One region of the Sphingopyxis granuli genome, then DNA from elsewhere that is predicted to be linked to it. Evidence: predicted binding sites of a transcription regulator. Region 1 holds the regulator's gene; each other region holds the start of a gene.
The links. Region 1 encodes LexA, which represses DNA repair genes until DNA is damaged. Its sites were predicted from a motif close to GTTCCNCNCTTGTTCT; they were not measured.
Positions count from the first base shown of each region.

Region 2: a site for LexA is predicted at 2,277-2,292, ahead of SGRAN_RS18380 (ribonucleoside-diphosphate reductase subunit alpha). Genes of this name have one in related genera too.
Region 3: a site for LexA is predicted at 3,515-3,530, ahead of SGRAN_RS12845 (DUF6771 family protein). Genes of this name have one in related genera too.
Region 4: a site for LexA is predicted at 3,894-3,909, ahead of SGRAN_RS11520 (ATP-dependent helicase). Genes of this name have one in related genera too.

Region 1 is NZ_CP012199.1:2,111,385-2,117,147, forward strand. Features, by position in the region: gene SGRAN_RS09775 (ComEC/Rec2 family competence protein) at 1-1,956, shown strand, start outside; gene lexA (transcriptional repressor LexA) at 1,910-2,584, opposite strand; gene trpC (indole-3-glycerol phosphate synthase TrpC) at 2,684-3,469, opposite strand; gene trpD (anthranilate phosphoribosyltransferase) at 3,501-4,499, opposite strand; gene SGRAN_RS09795 (anthranilate synthase component II) at 4,496-5,086, opposite strand; gene SGRAN_RS09800 (alpha/beta fold hydrolase) at 5,149-5,763, opposite strand, start outside.
Region 2 is NZ_CP012199.1:4,008,422-4,014,184, forward strand. Features, by position in the region: gene SGRAN_RS18375 (EAL domain-containing protein) at 1-1,643, shown strand, start outside; gene SGRAN_RS18380 (ribonucleoside-diphosphate reductase subunit alpha) at 2,333-4,276, shown strand; gene SGRAN_RS18385 (hypothetical protein) at 4,379-4,693, shown strand; gene SGRAN_RS18390 (ribonucleotide-diphosphate reductase subunit beta) at 4,813-5,763, shown strand, end outside.
Region 3 is NZ_CP012199.1:2,759,114-2,764,876, reverse strand. Features, by position in the region: gene SGRAN_RS12880 (phytanoyl-CoA dioxygenase family protein) at 1-600, shown strand, start outside; gene SGRAN_RS22840 (transcriptional regulator domain-containing protein) at 606-1,025, shown strand; gene SGRAN_RS12875 (DNA -binding domain-containing protein) at 1,036-1,371, shown strand; gene SGRAN_RS12870 (helix-turn-helix domain-containing protein) at 1,365-1,604, opposite strand; gene SGRAN_RS12865 (hypothetical protein) at 1,743-1,940, shown strand; gene SGRAN_RS12860 (helix-turn-helix domain-containing protein) at 2,118-2,348, shown strand; gene SGRAN_RS12855 (S26 family signal peptidase) at 2,305-2,865, shown strand; gene SGRAN_RS12850 (lytic transglycosylase domain-containing protein) at 2,853-3,428, shown strand; gene SGRAN_RS12845 (DUF6771 family protein) at 3,540-3,734, shown strand; gene SGRAN_RS12840 (hypothetical protein) at 3,751-4,080, shown strand; gene SGRAN_RS12835 (SOS response-associated peptidase family protein) at 4,091-4,606, shown strand; gene SGRAN_RS12830 (SOS response-associated peptidase) at 4,623-5,288, shown strand; gene SGRAN_RS12825 (hypothetical protein) at 5,293-5,643, shown strand; gene SGRAN_RS12820 (hypothetical protein) at 5,662-5,763, opposite strand, start outside.
Region 4 is NZ_CP012199.1:2,483,216-2,488,978, forward strand. Features, by position in the region: gene SGRAN_RS11495 (AmpG family muropeptide MFS transporter) at 1-386, opposite strand, end outside; gene SGRAN_RS11500 (response regulator) at 511-948, opposite strand; gene SGRAN_RS11505 (pseudouridine synthase) at 1,106-1,936, shown strand; gene rsmD (16S rRNA (guanine(966)-N(2))-methyltransferase RsmD) at 1,939-2,481, shown strand; gene SGRAN_RS11515 (MFS transporter) at 2,489-3,757, opposite strand; gene SGRAN_RS11520 (ATP-dependent helicase) at 3,913-5,763, shown strand, end outside.

The DNA of each region.
Region 1 (5,763 bases):
GGCGGCGTCTGCGGCGGCTTGCTGATCGGCTGGCAGCGGCGGACCGGGCGCAGTCTTGCGATCGCCTGCGGTGCGATGGCTGTGGGACTGCTGCTGATCTGGGCGCGTGCCGAGTGGGTCGCGGCGCCGGTGCTCGCCTATCCGGCGACGACCGAATTTTCGGCGGTGGTCGAAAGCGTCGAGCCGCTGCCGGCGCGCGGCACGGTGCGGATGATCGTGCGGCCGCACGGGCGCGCCGACCTGCCGCCGCGCATCCGATTGACGCTGAGCGGCGAGCGCGCGGCGGGAATCGCACCCGGCGAGTCGATCGGCCTGCGCGCGCGGCTGATGCCGCCGCCGGCGGCCAACCTGCCCGGCGGCTACGACTTTGCCCAGCGCGCCTGGTTCGACGGCATCGGTGCGGTCGGGACGGTGCTGGGAGAGGTCGCGCGCGCGCGCGGAGCGGACGAGCGACGCCAGCCGCTGCGCGCGCGGCTCAGCGCACATATCCACACCGCGGTGCCGGGATCGCCCGGCGGTGTCGCCGCGGCGCTCGTCACCGGCGACCGCGGCGCGATCGCCGAGGCGGATAACGAGGCAATGCGCCGCAGCGGGCTCGCGCACCTGCTTTCGATCAGCGGCCTGCATGTGACCGCGGTGATCGGTTTCGTGATGCTGCTCGCGATGCGGCTGCTCGGGCTGAGCCGGCGCCTTGCGCTGGCGGGCCATGTGTTGCCGCTGGCGGCCGCCGCGGCGGCGCTGGCCGGGGCGGGCTATACCTGGCTGGCCGGAGCGGAAGTGCCTACACTGCGGTCGCTGATCGCGGCGCTGCTCGTGCTCGCCGCCTTCCTGATGGGGCGCGAGGCAATCACGCTGCGCCTCGTCGCGGCGGGTGCGCTGCTCGTGCTGCTGTGGCGCCCCGAAGCACTCGCCGGACCCAGCTTCCAGCTCAGCTTCGCGGCGGTGACGGCGATCATCGCATTGCACGAAAGCCGCTGGATGCGCGCGTTCCTGGCGCAGCGCGACGAAGGCACGGCGCTTCGTCTGCTGCGCGCCGCGGCGGGGTTGCTGCTGACGGGGCTGGTCGTCGAGGTCGCGCTGGCGCCGATCGCACTGTTCCATTTCCACAAGGCGGGGCTTTATGGCGCGCTCGCCAATATCGTCGCGATCCCGCTGACGACCTTCGTCATCATGCCGATGGAGGCGCTGGCGCTGCTGTTCGACGGCGTCGGGCTCGGCGCGCCCTTCTGGTGGGTCGCCGAACAGGCGCTGCGGCTGCTGATCGCGCTCGCCCACCGGGTCGCTTCGGCGCCGGGAGCCGTCGCGACGCTGCCCAGCTTTCCGCCGGGCGGCTTCGCACTCGCGCTATTCGGCGGCCTGTGGCTGCTGCTGTGGCAGACGCGCTGGCGGCTCGCCGGGGTGGTGCCGCTGCTGGCGGGGGCCGCCATCCTGCTCGCGCAGCCGCGCCCCGACCTGTTGATCTCCGGCGACGGACGCCACATCGCCGCGGCGGTTCCCGGCGGCGGCTATGCGCTGCTACGCGCGCGGGCGGGGGATTATATCCGCGATTCTATGGCCGAGGCGGCAGGGATCGACGCCCCGTTCGCCGCGCTCGCCGATCTCGACCATGTCGAATGCAACGACGATTTCTGCCGCTGGCAGCAGGGGCAGGGTGCGATAAGGCGCATCATCCTCGCCGCGCGCGGCCGCGACCGCATCGATGGACGCACCATGGCCGCCGCCTGCGCCGCGGCCGACGTGGTGATCAGCGACCGCTGGCTGCCACGCGAATGCATCGGGCGCTGGCTGACGATCGACCGCAACAGTCTGGAAGCGAGCGGCGGTCTTGCGCTCTATCTGGGCGAGCGGCCGCATGTCGCCACCGCGCTGCGCGCCGGCGACGCGCATCCATGGCGACGACCGCAACAGGTCAGTGGTAACGACGAAGCAATCCCGACAGGCGGCCCTGCACGATGACGCGCTCGGCCTCGTAGCGCTGCGGTTCATAGGCGCTGTTCGCGGGATCGAGCCGGATCATCGGCCCTTCGCGGCGGAAATATTTGAGCGTCGCATCCTGTCCGTCGACGAGTGCGACGACGATGTCGCCCTCGCGCGCGGTGTTCGCCTTCTGGATCAGCGCATAGTCGCCGTCGAGAATCCCCGCTTCGACCATCGAATCGCCCGACACTTCGAGCGCATAATGCTCGCCCGCACCGAGCAGCGCGGCGGGAACCGAAAGCTGGTTGTGATCCTCGAACGCCTCGATCGGCACGCCGGCGGCGATGCGGCCGTGCAGCGGAACCTCGATGATGTCGTTGGCGGCGATCGGCTTCAACGCCGGCGCCGGCTTGCGCAGCGGCACGACGGTGTCGCGCGCCGGTGCCTTCGCCGCCTCGGGCAGCTTGAGCACTTCCAGCGCGCGGGCGCGATTGGGCAGGCGGCGCAGGAAGCCTCGCTCCTCGAGCGCGCTGATCAGCCGGTGGATGCCCGATTTCGACTTGAGTCCGAGCGCATCCTTCATCTCCTCGAACGAGGGCGAAATTCCGCTCGCGTCGAGGCGCTGCTGGATGAAGTGGAGCAGTTCGTGCTGCTTCGCGGTCAACATCTCTCGGTCTCCATGCTGTCAATGGACATATAGAGAACGATAGTGGAACAGAGCGGAACTTGTCAAGCGATGACAGAACGGCCTGAGCCTAGGACGTCCTCAGCCCTCCAGTAACGTTCGGGTCGCCGCAGTCACGTCCGCCTGCCGCATCAGGCTTTCGCCGACCAGAAAGGCGTGGACGCCGCTCCAGGCGAGGCGCTGGCAGTCGGCATGGGCGGCGATGCCGCTTTCGCCGACGAGCAACGTGCCCGGCGGAACGCGCTGCGCGAGCCGTTCGGTGACGGCAAGGTCGGTCTCGAAGGTACGAAGATCACGGTTGTTGACGCCGATCAGGCGCGATCGGAGGTGGGTGAGCGCGCGGTCGAGTTCGGCCTCGTCATGTACCTCGACCAGCACGTCCATGCCGCGTTCGAGGGCGGCCGCCTCGATCTCGCGCATCGGCCCGTCGTCGAGGGCGGCGACGATGATCAGGATCGCGTCGGCGCCGATCGAGCGCGCTTCGGCGACCTGCCATGGGTCGATCATGAAATCCTTGCGCAGCACCGGCAGGGCGCAGGCGGTGCGCGCGGCGATCAGAAATTCCTCATGCCCCTGGAACCACGGTGCGTCGGTGAGCACCGACAGGCACGCCGCGCCGCCGGCTTCATAGGCGCGCGCGTGATCCGCCGGATTGAAATCCTCGCGGATCAGGCCCTTGGAAGGCGAAGCTTTCTTGATTTCGGCGATCAGGCCGAAGCCGCCCGCGGCGATCTTCTTTTCCAGCGCCGCCGCGAAACCGCGCACCGCGCCCGCGTCGATCGCATCGAGCTGCGTCACCGACCGGCTCTTGCGGCGTTCGGCGACCTCTTCGGCCTTGGTGGCGAGGATTTCGGTCAATTTGTTCATATGGAATGCTTTTCCGGGCACTGGGCGTCGTTCATCGGTAAGCGATCCAGCAATCGAGCAGCGCGTTGGCAAGACCCTTGTCGATCGCCTCGGCGGCTTCCTCGACCCCGTCGACGAGACGGTCGACCGCGCCCGCGACGACAAGCGCCTCGGCGGCGTTGTAGAGCACCGCGTCGCGATAGGGGCCGTGCTCGCCCTGCAGCAGGTCGCGCAAGGCCCTGGCATTATAGCTGGCGTCGCCACCGCGGATCGCGGCGATCGGATGCGAGGGCAGGCCGGCGTCGGCCGCGGTGCTACGCTGCATCTGCACGCCGTCGGGCGTCACCACCGCCACCTCGTTGCCGCCCGCGAGCGACAGCTCGTCGAGGCCCTCGTCGCCCGAAATGACGCGCGAATGGTCGGTGCCGAGACGGTGCAGCGCTTCGGCATAGACCGGAACATAGGCGGGGCGCGCGATGCCGATGAGCTGGCGCGTCACGCGCGCCGGATTGGCGAGCGGCCCCATCAGGTTGAAGATGGTGCGGCGCGCCAGCGCCTGGCGGATCGGCTGGATGCGCTTCATCGCCGGATGATGGTTGGCGGCGAAGAGAAAGCAGATGCCGAGGTCGGCAAGCTGCGCCTCCGCCATCCGCCCGGCGCGCTCCATGTCGAGGCCGAGCGCCTCGAGCGTGTCGGCCGCGCCGGATTTCGAGGAAGCGGCGCGATTCCCGTGCTTTGCGACGGGAACCTCGCACGCCGCGACGACGATCGACACCGCGGTCGAGACATTGAGCGTGTGGTGGCCGTCGCCGCCGGTGCCACAGACGTCGATCGCGCCCGCGGGCGCCCGGATCGGGATCAGCCGCTCGCGCATCGCCTGCGCCGCGGCGGCGATCTCGATCATCGTCTCGCCGCGATCCGAAAGCGCGGAGAGGAAATCCGCGACGTCCTCATCGCGGCCGCCGCCGTCGAGCATCGTCGCGAAGGCATGCGCCGCCTCGTCGGGCTCGAGGAAGCGGGCGGGGTCGGGAAAGGGGCCGAAGCGGCTCATGCCGCCTGCCGCTCGGCGACCGGCAGTCCCGCCAGCCGCATGAAATTGGCGAGCATCGCGTGGCCGTGCTCGGTGGCGATGCTCTCGGGGTGGAACTGCACGCCGTGGATCGGCAGATCGACATGGCGAAAGCCCATCACCGCGCCGTCGTCGCTCGTCGCATTGATCGCGAGCGCGGCGGGAATGTCGACCACCTCGAGGCTGTGATAGCGCGTCGCGGTGAGCGGCGAGGGCAGGCTGGCGAACAGCCCGGTGCCGTCGTGGCATACCGGCGAGGTCTTGCCGTGCATCAGGTGGCCGCGCTGCACCGTGCCGCCGAAATGCTGGCCGATCGCCTGATGACCGAGGCACACGCCGAGCAGCGGTCGCGCCGCATCGGCGCAGGCGGCGACGAGATCGAGGCTGATCCCGGCTTCGTTCGGGGTACAGGGGCCGGGGGAGATGAGGATCGCCTCGGCGCCGCTCGCCAGCGCCTCGGCTGCGGTGAGCGCATCGTTGCGTTCGACGCGCACCTCTGCCCCCAGTTCGATCAGATAATGAACAAGGTTGAAGGTGAAGCTGTCGTAATTGTCGATGACCAGGATCATGGCGGCGGGCCGTATCGCTTTTGAGAGGCGAGGGGAAGGGATAGAAGATTTCCGGCGGTCGATCACTCCGCCATCAGTTTCACGAGGTCGCCCTTCCAGAATTTCGCCCAGCTATGCGTGCTGTGGCCCTTCGTTTCGGGGCTGGCCGGGATCAGGACGAATGTCGCGCCGGGCATGCGGGCCGCCGCCTTTTCGGTGATCCCGTAGCCGGGCTGGTTGATGAAATCGTCGGCGGAGTTGATCCACAGCATAGGCACGGTGATCTTTTCGAGGTTCGGCCAGGGATTGTAATTGCGCGACGAATCAAGCTGATAGATCGTGTCATTTGCATCGCCGCGAGCGAAGGTGCGCGCGAACGCCTGATCCTTGTAAGCCTCCGCCGCGGCACGCGTCGGATATTGCGCCTGCAAGGCATAGGGATTGGAGCCCGCAATCAGCATGAGCGAGGCCACGGTGCGCAGACCCGCGAGCGGCGGATCGGTGTAGTTGCCGTCCTTCCACAACGGATCGGCCTTGATCGCGTCGATCGACAGCGCGCGCCACATCCGGTTCACGCCGGCAATCTCGACAGGCAGGCACGCGAAGGGTGCCAGCCTTTCGGCGAAACCCGGATGCGTCTCGCCCCAGACGAAGGCGTGCATGCAGCCCATCGAGGTGCCGAGGATCAGCTTTAGCTT
Region 2 (5,763 bases), 1.9 Mb from region 1:
GCAAGGTCGGACGGCGCGAGCTGGCGGGCAAAGATGTCATCTTTGCCCCCGCAGCCTCCTCTTATCAGGATTCGCACTTCTTGCCGGGACATAACCTCGTCCCGGGAGCCTTTATCCATTTGATTGGCGCCGAGACGTTGAAGCGAGGCGATCCGGCCGACATAGGCTGGATGCCCGCGTTCGCGCTTGCCTTACTCACGACACTGGGCGCCGTAGCCGTTCGCCGCGGCCGATGGTTCAATGCGATAGCGCTGGGCACGATCCTCGTGCTGATCATCGTCAAGGTCTGGCTGACGACGATGCTCGTCACCGGTTCGATCGGCGCCGCGCTGGTTCTGATCGGAGTGCTTGGCGCCAATGTCTCGCGCCGCCGCCGCCGCGAATCGGCGCTCCATGAAAATCCCGTATCGGGGCTGCCCAATTTCGAGGCGCTGCGATCGCAGGCGCCGTTCGGAAGTCACACCGTGATTGCGGCAAAACTGGTCAATTTCGGCGATCTCGTCGCCTTCCTGCCCGGTGAAGGCAGCCAGCAGCTCGTCGAGCAGGTCGCGCGCCGCCTGCAGCTCGCGTCGCAGTCGACGGCGCTGCACCACGACCCCGACGGCAACTTCGCCTGGCTCGTCCCATTTTATCAGCATAGCCAGATCGAGGCGCAGCTCGCGGGTCTCGCCGCGCTGTTCAACGCCCCGCTGACGATCGGCGGCGCGCGCATCGACGTCGCGATCGCCTTCGGCGTCAACGACGAGTTCGAGGGATCGAACGCGCAGCGGCTGGCCGCGGCGCTGGTCGCCGCCGATCACGCGGTTCGCACCCGCACGCTGTGGACCAAACATATGCCGCGCCAGCAGGAGGACGCCGGCTGGCAATTGAGTTTCCATTCGCAGCTCGAGGACGCGCTGACCGGCGGCGACATATGGGTCGCCTTTCAGCCGCAATATGGCATCGCGACCGGCCAGCTGGTCGGCGTGGAGGCGCTGGTGCGCTGGACGCATCCGACCCGCGGCCCCATCCCGCCCGACGAGTTCATCGTCCAGGCCGAGAAGAGCCAGGACATCTATCGCCTGACGCTGTTCGTCATGGACCAGGCGATCCGGTCGGCGGCCCAGCTGCATGCCCGCGGTCTCCACGCCAACATGTCGGTGAACCTGTCGGCGGCGTTGCTCGACCATGACGACCTCGTCGGCACGATCCGCGTGATGCTCACGGCGCATCATCTGCCGCCCGAATTGCTGACGATCGAGATCACCGAAACCGCGCAGATCGAGAACAGCCGGCAGGCGCGCCAGACGCTGGCGCAGCTTCGTCGTGCCGGCATCCGCCTGTCGATCGACGATTATGGCACCGGCCAGTCCAACCTCGAATATCTGACCGAGATCGAAGCCGACGAGATCAAGATCGACAAGCGATTCGTGATGACGATGCGCGATTCGCAGCGCAACTTCGAAATCGTCAAATCGACCATCGATCTGGCGCATCGTCTGGGCGCCGTCGCGGTCGCCGAAGGGATTGAGGACGCCCCGACGATGGCGTTGCTCCATCAACTCGGCTGCGACGTCGGACAGGGCTATCATCTTGGAAAACCGCAGTTGTTTTCCGATCTGGTCGCGTCGATCTTCCCCACTTCCCACAGCCGCATCGCATAGCTGCCAATCTGGCGGCAATCCCATTGGTTAAGACTCGATTTACCTTAAAAATTAAGGTATACGCGCGGTTAACTGTTCTTTTCGTGGGGCAGTGCCGACAGGAGATTGATCATGGGTTGGTTTTGGGGTTGGCTTGGCGGCTCCGGCAGCGTCATTGGCGGCGCGCACGCCTAAGCCTTGAAAAAATTGCAGGAAGGGCCTCGGCATCGCCGGGGCCTTTTCTTTTTGGGCGAATGGCGATTCGGGATGGAGCCATTTCCATCCGCGCCCGGGCCCCGCTGCCCCCATCCCGCTCCCTGCCGTGACACGGCCGTTGACGGCCACGCATCTGAAAGCGTCGAACCCGCGGAATAGCGTGACCGGCGCGCATCGCGGAGCGGGCGCGAGCGATGAACCGAATCAAATCAGCGACGAATCGAGTCGGTAATCGGGCATTTACTCTCTTGCATCCCTGCGCCGAAGTGGCACTATAGGTGGTGGGTGATCCGTCGGGGGGCCCCAAGAAATTGTATCTGGCTGCAAATGGCGGATTTCCGTCGCTCTTCGTGCAGAGGGGCGGGAAAAGGGCGTGGTGCGCCAAATATGTCCCACCCGACGCGCCGAAAGATGCTAGGCTGGGGCTTCGCCCCGAGTCGAACAAGACAAGAACGAAGGCGCCGTCGCGCGCCATGCAAACGGGGTGAAGCAGGATGGATTTTCGCGAGACCGAACGGGTGGAGATGAACGACGTGGCGACGGTGGAACTGACGAGAAACGATGCGCCCGGTGCGGCCGAATCGAAGACTGATTCGCCGGTCGTCGGGCAGGGCGATTCAGGCGAACCGAAAGTGCACGCGCGCCGATTCGAGGTCACGACCGATTCCAGCCGCGACGCGCTGCTCACCGATTTCGGCAAGGAGACGCTGCAGGACCGCTATCTGCTGCCCGGCGAATCCTATCAGGACCTGTTCGCGCGAGTCGCATGCGCCTATGCCGACGATGCCGACCACGCCCAGCGCCTCTACGACTATATCTCGCGCCTCTGGTTCATGCCTGCGACCCCGGTGCTCTCGAACGGCGGCACCGGCCGCGGCCTGCCCATCTCCTGCTATCTGAACTCGGTCGACGACAGCCTCGAGGGTATCGTCGGCACCTGGAACGAGAATGTCTGGCTGGCCAGCCGCGGCGGCGGCATCGGCACCTATTGGGGCAATGTCCGCGGCATCGGCGAACCCGTCGGCCTCAACGGCAAGACCAGCGGCATCATCCCCTTCGTGCGCGTGATGGACTCGCTGACCCTCGCGATCAGCCAGGGCAGCCTGCGCCGCGGTTCGGCCGCCTGCTACCTCGACATCTCGCATCCCGAGATCGAGGAGTTCCTCGAGGTGCGCAAGCCGTCGGGCGACTTCAACCGCAAGGCGCTCAACCTCCACCACGGCGTCCTCCTGACCGACGAGTTCATGGAAGCGGTGCGCGACGGCGTCGAGTTCAATCTGCGCAGCCCCAAGGACCAGAGCGTCCGCGGCACCGTCGACGCGCGCGGGCTGTTCCAGAAGCTGGTCGAGACGCGGCTCGCGACCGGCGAGCCCTACATCATCTTCATCGACCAGGTGAACCGCATGATGCCCAAGCATCACCGCGACCTGGGGCTGAAGGTCTCGACCTCGAACCTCTGCTCGGAAATCACGCTGCCGACGGGCCGCGACCATCTGGGCAACGACCGCACCGCGGTCTGCTGCCTCTCGTCGCTCAACCTCGAAACCTGGGACGAGTGGAGCGGCGACAAGCCGTTCATCGAGGACGTGATGCGTTTCCTCGACAATGTCCTCAGCGACTATATCGACCGCGCGCCCGACGAAATGGCGCGCGCCAAATACAGCGCGAGCCGCGAACGCTCGGTCGGCCTCGGCGTCATGGGCTTCCACAGCTTCCTCCAAGCGCGCGGCCTGCCCTTCGAGGGCGCGATGGCGAAATCGTGGAATCTGCGCATCTTCAAGCATATCCGCGCGCAGGTCGACCAGGCGTCGATGCTGCTCGCCAAGGAGCGCGGCCCCTGCCCCGACGCCGCGGACCAGGGCGTGATGGAGCGTTTCAGCTGCAAGATGGCGATCGCGCCGACCGCGTCGATCAGCATCATCTGCGGCGGCACCAGCGCGTGCATCGAGCCGATCCCGGCGAACATCTACACCCACAAGACGCTGTCAGGCAGCTTCGTGGTCAAGAACCCGCACCTCGAATCGCTGCTCGTCGACAAGGCGAAGAACAGCGACGCGGTGTGGAATTCAATCCTCGAAAAGGGCGGCAGCGTCCAGCACCTCGACTTCCTGACGCAGGACGAGAAGGACGCGTTCAAAACGAGCTTCGAGATCGACCAGCGCTGGCTGCTCGAACTCGCCGCCGACCGCACGCCCTATATCGACCAGGCGGCGTCGCTGAACCTGTTCATCCCGGCGGACGTCGAGAAGTGGGACCTGCTGATGCTCCACTATCGCGCGTGGGAACTCGGTATCAAGTCGCTCTATTATCTGCGGTCCAAGTCGGTGCAGCGCGCGGGCTTCGCGGGCGGTGTCGAGGCCGATAACACGGCCGAAGCGCCCAAATACGAACTCACGGCCGAAAGCACCGATTACGACGAATGCCTGGCGTGCCAGTGATGCGCGCACGCGCATCCCTGTCCCGCGGCAAGCGCCGCCACGCATCCTCCGCAGCCCTCGCGCGTTATTCCGACGCGAGGCGGGCTGAAGCGGAGCATGGCGATGAGCGACATCATCCACTACCCGATCCTGACGGCGCTGTTCACGCTGGTCAGCTTCGTCGCGATGATCTGGCTCATCATCAACGCGCGCGGCGTGGCGCGCCTGTTCGCCAAGCGGACCAACGATCTGGAACCCGGCCCGGCACCGCGCGGCGTGACGGCATCGGCGCGCGCGGTGTGGATCGCGATCGTCCTGTTCGTTCTCGGCGGATTCGGCGCCTTCCTGATGCTGTTCCTGAGCGGGGAGCGTCAGGAGATCGACGCGATCGACGGCCGCGCGACGCTCGGCGCGCCCTATATCCCGCCCGCCGGCTGACGCCGGCACGGGCACCGGGCCCGCGTACCCCCTTCTATCATGCCGGACGCCCGCCGGGCCGTCCGGCATCTGCCCTTGTCCGCCCTGCCGCTGCCATTGCCTGACGAAAGAAACGAACCATGCCTCTTCTCGAAGCCCGCAAGACCTATAAGCCCTTCGAATATCCCTGGGCCTATGATTTCTGGAAGCGCCAGCAGCAGATTCATTGGGTGCCGGAGGAAGTGCCGCTGGGCGAGGATTGCCGCGACTGGGCGCAGAAGATCAGCGACCACGAACGCAATCTGCTGACGCAGATCTTCCGCTTCTTCACCCAGGCCGACATCGAGGTGCAGGACTGCTACCACGAAAAATACGGCCGCGTGTTCAAGCCGACCGAGATCAAGATGATGCTGACCGCGTTCAGCAATATGGAAACGGTCCATATCGCGGCCTATTCGCACCTGCTCGACACAGTCGGCATGCCCGAAAGCGAATATGGCATGTTCCTCGAATATGAGGAGATGCGCGCCAAGCACGACTATATGGGCACCTTCGGCGTCGACAATGACGAGGACATCGCGCGTACGCTCGCGATGTTCGGCGGCTTCACCGAGGGGCTTCAGCTCTTCGCCAGCTTCGCGATGCTGATGAACTTCCCGCGCTTCAACAAGATGAAGGGAATGGGTCAGATCATCAGCTGGTCGATCCGCGACGAGAGCCTGCATTGCGAAGGCATCACGCGCCTGTTCCACGCCTTCGCCAAGGAACGCGACTGCCTGACCAAGGCGGTGAAGGAGGACATCATCGACTGCTGCCAGAAGACGGTGCGGCTCGAGGATGCGTTCATCGACCTGGCGTTCGAGCAGGGACCGGTCCCCGGCATGACGCCCAAGGAGATCAAGCGCTATATCCGCTACATCGCCGACTGGCGCCTCGGGCAGCTCGGTTTCCAGCCGATCTACATGATCGAGGAGCACCCCCTCCCCTGGCTCGCGCCGCTGCTCAACGGCGTCGAGCACGCCAACTTCTTCGAAACCCGCGCCACCGAATATTCGAAGGCGGCGACGCGCGGCGACTGGAACAGCGTGTGG
Region 3 (5,763 bases), 650 kb from region 1:
TGCGACCGCATCGCGCTCAATCTGACGCAGGCCGTCGAAATCCACCCCGGCGCGCTCGCCCAATATCCGCACCGCGACCATGACCTATGGCCCGCGATCAAGGGCGGGCATCAATTTCAGGTCAATGTCATGTGGCCGCTGTCGCCGTTCACCGAGGCGAACGGCGCGACCCGGTTTTGGCCGGGCAGTCACCGGCTCACCTATGACGGCGATGTGAGCGAGAGCGCGGCGATCGCGGCGACCTGCGAACCCGGCGACGCGCTGGTCTGGCTCGGCGGGACGCTGCACGGCGCGGGAGCCAATGTCAGCGATGACCTTCGACGCGGGATCATCGTCAGCTATTGCCTTGGCTGGCTCAAGCCGTTCGAGCTGCAATGGCTGGTCTATCCGCCCGAGGTCGCGCGGCACTTCGACCCCGACCTAGCGGCGCTGGTCGGCTACGCCCAGCACCGCCCCAATCTCGGCAATGTCGAAGGGCGCTGCCCCTCCTATCTGCTCGCGGGTAAAAGGCCCGATCACGTCGCGGCTGTCGATGCGCTGCGGCCCGATCAGGCCGACGCCCTTCGCACCTATGTCCAGACGCAGCGTGGCGAAGGGTAGCGGCTATGCCGGCGATCGAGACCCGCGCGGTCCTGCCGCCCGGAAGCTGGCGCGACGCCGGCCTCTATGCGGCGCTCGCCGCCACTGGCGCGCGCGGCCTCGCATGGGAGCTGCTGCGCCGCTATCCCGACTATCTCGGCGGCGACGATGAAGGTGATAGCCCGCTGACCGCCGCCGATCCCGCGTTCACCGTGCGCTGGGGGCTTCACTTTCGCCGAGGAACCGGGCCGCTCTGCGTCCGCCGCACGGCTCCTATGGTCGGCCGCCTTCGATCCTTCGGTATTGCGCGCCCGGCCCGCGCGGGGCGCAGCCCCTACCGATGCCGCGCCTTCGCTCGCAACCTACCTCGCCGTCGCCGGGGACAGGCAGCTTCATGCCGTCATCGGCGGCGTTCATCACGGCGTCCGCATCGACATTGCGAGTAGCGTTGAGCCGTTGCCGCTCGACCGGCTGATATTTCCTTTCACCATCGCCGTCGCGCCGAGGCAACTTGCCGAGTTCCGGCAACTGGTTGGCCTTGCGCGCGGCCAGCCGCTCGCGGCGATCACCCCGCCGCGCCTTTACCGCGTCGTGCTGGCGCTGCGCGTCATCGACGCTTTAGGTGAAGGGGCGACGCTGCGAACCGTTGGCGAAGCGTTCGTTCGCGCGGATGATTGGCCCGGTCGCGGGGAGTCGACCAAATCCGCCGCGCGCCGGCTAGTGGGCTTCGCCCACCGCCTATGGTCTGGTGGACCCGCGACGATCCTGTCCGGCGCGTTTCAATCTCACTGACTTTTGCGGTCGTCCGCAGGATATTCACTTTCGTCGAACAAGGCTTGCGGTCGAATATTCAGCGCCTCGCAGAGACTCCAGATGGTGAGCAAGGTCGCGTTCTGCTCGCCGCGCTCGATCAGCCCGACATGCGCGCGATCGACGCCCATCCGGACGCCAACCTCTTCCTGACTTAATCCGGCGGCAATGCGGTAACGGCGGGCATTGCTGCCGACGAGCTTTCTCACGTCCATCCAGAGGTTAGAGGACAGTCGGGCATTTTGATGCTACGTATTATAATACTCGCAACAATGGACCCTTGATTGATGACCTTATCCTTCCTGAATAGGTGCCGGTGCGGGATCGCGGAACGCGCGCCCGACGCTCCCGTCATGACCGACTACGACCGCGTTCATATATTGACCTATGCTCGACTGCTTGATGCCGAGCGCGACGGTTACGACTGGCGCGATGTGGCAATGGAGGTGCTTGACCTCGACGTTGCGGCCGATCCTTGCGGCGCAAAGAACTGCTGGCAATCGCACCTCGACCGCGCCCATTGGTTCGTCGATGGCGGCTTCGCCGCTTAGGCGCCGACCTGCGCATGATGGAAGCGGCCCGATACGGCAGCACCCCGACATGGTTGTCCCGGCTCCCAAGCTAGGGGTGTCGGATTCTCGTATCGCCAAATCCGACACGTTCGCGGGCGTGAACCGCGCGCCATGCTCCCTCTTTCGCCGACACGGCGCGAAGGAGCGAAAGACAGCATGGAGAGCGACGACAGCATCGAGCGCGCGCGGCAGGCGAAGCGCGGCTCACCCTTCCTAAGCCCCAAGCAAGCCGCCCACTATCTCGGCGTCTCGCTGCGGACCTTGCAGGTGCATCGCACCAACGGCACCGGGCCGCGCTTCCGACGTCCCTGCCAGCGCATCCGATACCATATCGACGATCTCGATGCCTGGTCGCTCGAACAGGCCAAGGTGCCGGGCCGTGACTGACCCGGCGCGCGCAAAACGGATCGGCCGATGGGCGATCGGCTGCGCCGGTCTCGCGATCGTGCTTGCGGGGACGCTGGTCACGCCGCCCCGTCCGCGCTTCCTATGGAACGTCACCGCCAGCGCGCCGGTCGGCCTCTACGCGGTCGGCGGCGGCGCGCCACTCGCGCGCGGCGACATGGTGATTGCGCGTGTGCCGATCGAGTTCCGGTTGTTCGCGGCGCGTCGCCATTATCTTCCCGCGAATGTTCCGCTAGTGAAGCGCGTTGCCGCCGCGGCGGGCGATGAGGTCTGCGCCGACGGCGCGCGCGTTACCGTCAACGGTCGGGCCGTCGCCGTGCGTCTCGATCGCGACGGCGCAGGGCGGCCTATGCCGTGGTGGTCGGGATGCGCCTTGCTCCGCGACGGGCAAGTTTTCCTGTTGATGGCCGACAGCCCCGCGTCGTTCGACGGGCGCTATTTCGGCGTGAGCGAGGCCGGCGATATTGTCGGCAAGGCACGACTGATATGGCGGCGGTGAGGATCGCGCTCGCCGCGCTCGCGCTGCTTGCGGCTTCGCCCGCTGAAGCGCAATCGGTCGATCGCTGGCGCCCCTATATCGCCGAGGCATCGGCGCGCACCGGCGTCCCGGTCGAATGGATCGAGCGCGTGATGCGCGCCGAAAGCGGCGGACGGACGACGCAGGGCGGCCGCCCGATAACCAGCCGCGCGGGGGCAATGGGCCTCATGCAGCTCATGCCGGGAACATGGGCGGACATGCGCGCGCGGCTCGGGCTGGGGAATGACCCGCATCATCCCCGCGACAACATCATGGCGGGAACCTATTATCTGCGACTCATGTATGACCGCTTCGGTTATCCCGGCCTGTTCGGAGCCTACAACGCGGGGCCGGCGCGCTACTCGGCCTGGCTCGCGGGGCGGTCGGACCTACCCGGCGAGACGCGCGCCTATATGGCGACTGTCGCGAATCGCGCCGCGCCGACACGAGCGCGGCGCGTCGCCCTGTTCGCGGAGCGGCGGGATCGGGACGCGGAGGGCAACACTCGCGAGGCCGCGCATCGAATTTTCTTCATTCGCCAATAACGCGGCGACGCCTGAATTTCCTTGACGTTGACGGGTTACGAACGTGCGCCCTTGCCTTCGGCTCGGCGCACGCCTCTTGCGATACTGTTCTCTCTATGTTCTCATTTGGCAATGGAACAGATCAACCCGAGTCGAATCGCCGAAACCATCCTCACCGCGCCCGGCTGGGCGCGCGTCGGAATCACCGCGCCCGCGCCGCACGTCCGCACCGATGCCGCGCACGAGCTGGCCCGCGTCATCCTCGCCGCGATCGAGGGCGGCGGCACAGGCGCGCCCGCGGCCGACCAGCCGGCCTTGCCGCTGTGACGGGGCGCGCCCTGTCATGGGCCGTTGGGCGGCCGATGGGTCGCGGATCGCGACCAATCTCTTCGAGGCCGCGGCCTGGCATTATGCGGTCAAGCCGGTGTGCCGCTGCGGCCATAGCACCGCGTTCAACCCGCATGGCCTCTGGTGGCGCTTCGAGCGGCGCGGCTGGGATGTCCGCTTCGACAAGGCGCTCGGGCGCTTCTGGTGCATCCGCTGCAAATGGCGCACCGGGCGCCGCGTCCGCCCCGTCAAGTTCGAGCTGGTGCAGCAATCGGTCGACGACATCGAGCTCGAATATCCGCCCGATCACGAATGGAAGCGCGCCGTTCGCCGCTTCCGCTGCTAGGAGATAGCGCATGGACGCCGAGAATGACGACGCGCTGGTCGGCATCGGCAAGCGCCACCGCGTCATGGTCTGGGACGGAGACAAGGAACGCGAGGTCGAGCTTCATTGGGGGCTGCCCTCGCGCGATCCCGACATATTCCAGATACCCTTGCTCAAGTCCGAAACCGCGATCATCGACCGACCCTGCCTGCTGCTCGCGACCGAGTTCGGCTTGGTGAAGCGCGGCAAGACCGTCTATGCCGCGAGCCTCGTCAGCGACGAGCCATTCTTCTGCATCGCCGCCGTCTGGCGCCCCGGCGGGCGCGACTGGCCCGACAGCTTCGCCGCGCTCACCGTCCCGGCCTATCCCGATCTCGCGCCCCACAAGGACCGCCATGTCGCCGTCGTTCACCCCGACGATTGGTTCGACTGGCTGATGCGCGCACGCGATCCGCTGGACATGCTGCGGCCCTTCCCCAAGGATAGCTTCCTTATCATGCCGCCGATCCAGCAGGGATTCGACGAACTGCTGGCCGGCGCCGCCTGAAGGAGCGCCCCGCGCCTTGTGCAACCTGGTGACGATGAAAGCGTCGGTCGATGAGGTGGCCTCGGTCTTCCGCGCGCGGCGGCCGAAGGCGACCAACGCCGCACCCGGCGACGTCTGGAAGGGCGGCACCGGCTTCGTCGTGCGCGAGGATGCCGGCGCCCGCGTCATGGACGCGATGCACTGGGGCTTCCCGCGTCATTCGGTCAACAAGCGGACCGGCGCACCGAACAAGCCCACGCCGGTCAACAACGCCCGCGACGACAAGCTGATGTCCGCTTACGGGATGTGGCGCGAATGGTTCGTTGCGCCCGCGCACCGCTGCCTCATTCCCTTCACCGCCTTCGCCGAGGCCGAAGGTCCGGCGGGGGCGATGACCAAGACATGGATCAGCGTCGCCGACCAGCCGCTGGCGGCCTGGGCCGGCCTCTGGCGTCCAACCGACGAATGGGGCGACTGCTACACCGGCGTCATGGTCGATGCGACCGCGGAACTGTTCGACATCCACGACCGGATGCCCGTCATCCTGCACCCCGACGAGCATGACGCCTGGCTTCGCGCGCCTGCGGCCGAGGCGATGGCGCTCGTCCGGCAATATCCCGCTGCTTTGCTTGGCGTCGAGCGCACCGACGAGCCTTGGTCGGCGCGCGGCGGCCCGGCGCAGGCGGCCTTGCCGCTCGGTTGATGTCATGCGCCTCAGATCGACGCGGCTCCGCTGGCTCGCGCTGGCGGTGCTCTACAATGTCATCGACGACACCGGACCCGATGCCTTCGAGCCGGGACTCGACGTGCGCCTTGCGCTCGCCGTCCTCTTTGCGATGAGCGATGGGGACCGCGAACCGTTCGATGATTATTGGAACGGGCTGCGCGATCCGCTCGATTACTGCGATCGTGACGGCGAGCGCGAATATGTCCGGCATACCCGCGCGCGGACCAATTTGACCGGCATCGCGCGGCGCGTCGGGCTGCATTTGACGTGGCAACTCATGGCCTCGCTCGGCAAGGGACGGAAACCGAAGCGGGATAGCGTCTCGGATTGACGGACGCGCGGGCTGGCGTCAGCCGGGGCGCGCAGCGGGGCCGCCGCGATCGGTCGGCGGCGGCGCATCGAGCAGGAACTGCACACGCTCCATCTCGGCAAGCAGCGCCTCGATTTGCGG
Region 4 (5,763 bases), 370 kb from region 1:
GCCAGCCCGACGAGGATCGCCGCGACGGCGGTTCGGTAAATGTCGGCCTGCGGGTCCTGCAACGCCAGATTGGCCACGGCCGCCATCACCAGCACCGCCGACAGGATGATCCACGACACGCGCTGCCCCATCCGCCCGAGCAGCGGCAGGCGCACCCCGTCGACGACCCACGACCATAGCGGCTTGAGATTGTAGACGAGGAAGGCGAGCGTGAAGGCAGTGACGGTCTTCTTGTCGATGCCGTCCTGCGCGAGTCGCGTCGTCAGCGTCGCGCCGATCATCGCATAGGGAAAACCCGACGATACACCGAGCAGGAAGGCCGCGATCGGCGCCCGCTCCAGATAGGGGTGGACGCTGGCCCACCATCCCTGCGGGGGCGGCGTCATGGTTTCCTGCGGCTGCACCTGGCGCTCCTTCCCCGGCAATCGAGTGATGAAGGCCTAAAGCCTTGGCGCCAAATTGGAAGCGGTGATTTGGCGGTCCGACGGATCGCGGCGGCGGCCGGTCGACTCAGGCTGCCTCGGGCCGCCAATAGGTCTGAAGCCCGCTGATCTTGCGCGGCTTCTTCTTCAGGCAGATCATCGTCTCGATCGCGCGCAGTGCGCCGATCAGCGCGGCGGCGGCGTGCGGCTTGGCGAGGCAGGCGAGCGCGATCTCGGCGGCATCCTCGGGCGGCAGGCCGGTGACGAGCAGCACCGCAATGCCGCGATCGCGTGCGATCCGGGCAACCTCGCGCCCCGTCATGTGGCCCGCGAGATTCAGGTCTAGGACGAGCGCGTCGACCTGGTCGATCGCCAGTACCGCCACCGCCGCCTCGCCCGAATCGACCGTCGCGACGACGTCGTAGCCCGCGTGTTTCAGCGTCCGTTCGTTGTCGAACGCGATCAGCGGATCGTCTTCGACGATCAGCAGGCGCTTGATGCACGACGGGCGGGACGCAAAGAGCATGAAAACTCCCTTCGATGGCGCCATGGCGCGCTCTAGCCCGTCCTGCAATATCGCTTCGGCATGCCATCGACGAAGCGGTGCGTTTCCGGCTATGAGCGTGACCACAAGGCCACAGTTTCCTTCCCCCCTCAACGCCATGAAAGCCGCTTGCGTTCCGATGACGACACGCCGACCGCCCCGCTCCGCCCCTCAGCCCGCCGCACCGCGCGGCCGCCGCGCCGCGCGTTCCGCGCAACCCCGCCCCCCTGTCGCCGCCGAACGCGAGGAAGAGGGGCCGCAGCGGATCGCCAAGCTGCTCGCCCGCGCCGGAGTCGGCTCGCGCCGCGACGTCGAGCGGATGATCGAGGAAGGCCGCATCGCGCTGAACGGCAGGGCGATCGCGCAGCCAGCGCCGCTGCTCTCCTCGCTCGAAGGCCTGACGGTCGACGGCAATCCGGTCGCGAAGCCGGTTTCGACGCGCCTCTATCGCTTCCACAAGCCGGCGGGCTGCCTCACCGCCGCGCGCGACCCCAAGGGCCGCAAGACCATCTACGACATCCTGCCCAAAGGCCTGCCGCGGCTGATGCCGGTGGGACGGCTCGACTATAACACCGAGGGGCTGCTGCTGCTGACCAACGACGGCGAGTTCAAGCGCCAGCTCGAACTGCCTTCGAGCGGGGTCGAACGCAGCTATCGCGCGCGCGCCTTCGGCGAGATCAGCCAGGCGCAGCTCGAGGAACTGGCGCTCGGCATCACCATCGACGGCGTCCGCTATGGAAAGATCGACGCCAACCTCGAACGCCGCACCGGGCGCAACCAGTGGATCGAACTGACGCTGACCGAGGGCAAGAACCGGGAGGTGCGCCGCGTGCTCGAACATCTGGGCTTGCAGGTCAGCCGGCTGATCCGGACGCGCTACGGCGCCTTCTCCCTCGATGGGCTCGACAGCGGCGCGGTCGAGATCGTGCCGCGCGACGCGCTGTTCCAGTTTCGCCGGCGGATGGGCTGAGGATGCGGGTGATCGCCGGCGAATGGCGCGGCCGCAAGCTGCTCGCGCCCCGGACCGATGCGACGCGGCCGACCGCGGACCGCACGCGCGAGACGCTGTTCTCGATGCTCGCGAGCCGCCTCGGCAGTTTCGAGGGGCTGCACGTCGCCGACCTGTTCGCGGGCTCGGGCGCGCTCGGCATCGAGGCGTTGTCGCGCGGCGCCGCGCACTGCCTGTTCGGCGAGCAGGACAGGGACGCGCTCGACGCGCTGCGGAAAAACCTCGCGGCGCTGGGTGCGGGGCCGCGCGCGGAGATACGCGCCGGATCGGTCCTTTCCCTCGGTCCCGCGCCGCGCGCCTGCGACCTGCTGCTGTTCGACGCGCCCTATGGCACCGGCGCCGGCAGCGTCGCGCTCGACAAGCTGGCCCGCCTCGGCTGGGCCGGCCCCGACAGCTGGGTTTCGATCGAGACCGCCGACCGGGAAGCGGTCGATGTCGCCGGCTTCGCGATCGAAGCGGAACGCCGCGTCGGCAAGGCGAAGCTGACCCTGCTGCGCCGCGCCTGACCGTCGTTCAGCCGGCGGCGGCGCCCTGCCGGCGCACCATCAGCAGCCCGATCCAGCTGACGACCCCGGCCAGCGCCAGATAGAGGCCGACGACCCGCGTCCCGCCCCAGTCGCCGAGCGCCTGCGCGATGATCGGCGCCAGCGCGCCGCCCAATATGCCGCCGACGTTGAAGGCAACCGACGCGCCGGTGTAGCGCACCTCGACGGGGAACAGCGCGGTCAGCCAGCTGCCGAGCGGGCCATAGACCAGCCCCATGACGAACAGCGACGCCGCGAGCCCGAGGAAGATGAGCAGCCACGACTGCGACGCCAGCGACGGCCCGAACAGCAGGCCGACGAGGATCGTCGCGCCGCACCCCCAGGTCAGCACCCGCTGCGCGCTGACCGCGTCGCTCCGGTAGCCGGCATAGACGATCCCCACCGCCATGAAGAGGATCGCGCCGAGCTGGATCAGCAGGAACTGCTCCTTCGGATAGCCGAGCGCCGTCGTCCCGTGGGCCAGCGCGAAGCTGGTCGCGAGATAGAAGATCGCGAAGCAGGCGACGACCGCGAAGGTGCCCGCGAGCGTCGGGACGAGGTGGCGGCGGAACAGTTCGCCCAGCGGCACCGCGACGGGCGCCTGCCTTTCCAGCGCAGCGGCGAAGGCGGGCGTCTCCCCGATCCTGAGCCGCACCCAGAGCCCGAGCCCGACGAGCACCGCCGAGACGAGGAAGGGGATGCGCCAGCCCCACGCCGCGAACTCCGCATCGCTGAGCCACAGGCCGAGCAGCAGGAACAGGCCGTTGGCGGCGATGAAGCCGACCGGCGCGCCGAGTTGCGGGAACATGCCGAAGCGCGCGCGCCAGCCCGGCGGCGCATTCTCGACCGCCAGCAGCGCCGCCCCGCCCCATTCGCCGCCGAGCCCGAATCCCTGTCCGAAACGCAGGATACACAGCAGCAGCGGCGCGACCCAGCCGACCATCGCATAGGTCGGCAGGAACGCGATCAGCAGCGTCGAGGCGCCCATCAGCATCAGCGAGGCGACGAGCGTCGACTTGCGGCCGATGCGGTCGCCGTAATGGCCGAAGACGATCGCCCCGACGGGCCGCGCCAGAAAGGCGAGCCCGAAGCTCATGAAGCTCAGCATCAATTGCGCCGAGGGTGATTCGGACGGAAAGAACAGCGGCCCGAACACCAGCGCCGCGGCGGTGCCGTAGATGTAGAAATCGTAGAATTCGACCGCGGTCCCGACGAGGCTGGCGGTCAGGATGCGCGCCTGCGCGCGATAGGGTGTCAGATCCACGGGCGGCGCCCCTTCCCTTCGTGATGGCGGGTCGCTTTGAACGGATCATGCGCTCCGGCGCAAGACCAAAGACCGTCCGCCGCGCAGCGCCGCCGCGTCCCGCCGCCTTGCACTGGACAGCATCGGCGCCGTTCCCTAATCGTTCGCGCGTGAACAGCCGCCCCGCCTCCCCGCCCGATCTTCCCCCGCCGCACCCGTCGGACCCGCCCTATCTGCAGGGGCTGAACGGCCCGCAGCGGCAGGCGGTGCTGACCACCGAAGGCCCGGTGCTGATGCTCGCGGGGGCGGGCACCGGCAAGACGGCGGCGCTGACGGCGCGGCTGGCGCACATCATCGCGACGCGGCGCGCGTGGCCGTCCGAAATCCTGGCCGTCACCTTCACCAACAAGGCGGCGCGCGAGATGCGCGAGCGCATCGGCCGGATGATCGGCGACGCGGTCGAGGGAATGCCGTGGCTCGGCACCTTTCACAGCATCGCGGCGAAGATGCTGCGCCGCCATGCCGAACTGGTGGGGCTGCAGAGCAATTTCACCATCCTCGACACCGACGACCAGCTTCGCGTCCTCAAGCAGCTCATCCAGGCCGAGGGGCTCGACGAGAAGCGCTGGCCGGCGCGCCAGCTCGCGGGGCTGATCGACAGGTGGAAGAACCGCGGCCTGACCCCGCCCGACCTCGACGCCGCGGACCGCGAAGCCTATGCCGATGGCAAGGGGCAGCATTTCTATGCCCTTTATCAGGCGCGGCTCAAGACGCTGAACGCCTGCGATTTCGGCGACCTGCTGCTCCACATGCTGGTGATATTGAAGACGCACCGCGACGTGCTCGAACAATATCAGCAGCGCTTCAAATATATCCTCGTCGACGAATATCAGGACACCAACGCCAGCCAGTATCTCTGGCTCCGCCTGCTCGCCCAGGCGCGCAAGAACATCTGCTGCGTCGGCGACGACGACCAGTCGATCTATTCGTGGCGCGGCGCCGAGGTGGCGAACATCCTGCGTTTCGAAAAGGATTTCCCCGGCGCGACCGTGATCCGTCTCGAACAGAATTACCGCTCGACCCCGCAGATTCTTGCCGCCGCCTCGGCGCTGATCGCTCAGAATTCGGGGCGGCTCGGCAAGACGCTGTGGACCGATCTCGAGGCGGGCGACAAGGTCCGGGTGGTCGGCGTCTGGGACGGGCCCGAGGAAGCGCGGCGGATCGGCGAGGAGCTCGAAGACCTCCAGCGCCGCGGCACCAGCCTCGACCGCGCCGCCATCCTCGTCCGCGCGCAGTTCCAGACCCGCGAGTTCGAGGATCGCTTCATCGCCATCGGCCTCCCCTACCGCATCGTCGGCGGCTACCGCTTCTACGAACGCGCGGAGATTCGCGATGCGCTCGCCTATCTGCGCCTCGTCCAGTCGAGCGCCGACGACCTGGCTTTCGAACGGATCGTCAACGTGCCGAAGCGCGGGCTCGGCGACAAGGCGGTGTCGCGCATCCACCAGTTCGCCCGGATCGAGCGCACGCCGCTGTTCCATGCCGCGGCGCGGATCACCGAGACCGACGAGCTGACCCCGCAGGCGCGCCGCCAGCTCGCGAACTTCGTCGCGATGATGCGGACCTGGCAGGCGAAGGCGAACGACCTGCCGCACCCCGAACTGACCCAGCTGATCCTCGACGAATCGGGCTATACCGCGATGCTTCAGGCCGACCGCAGCGCCGAAGCGGCGGGGCGCCTCGAAAACCTCTCCGAACTCGTCCGTGCGATGGAGGAATATGATTCGCTCGAAGCCTTCCTCGAGCATGTCAGCCTCGTCATGGATCGCGACAACGACGATCAGACGGAGACCGTCACCATCATGACGATCCACGCCGCGAAAGGCCTCGAATTCGATCATGTCTTCCTAGCCGGATGGGAAGACGGCGTCTTTCCGTCGCAGCGCGCGATGGACGAAGGCGGCACCGCGAGCCTGGAGGAGGAGCGCCGCCTCGCCTATGTCGCGATCACCCGCGCCCGG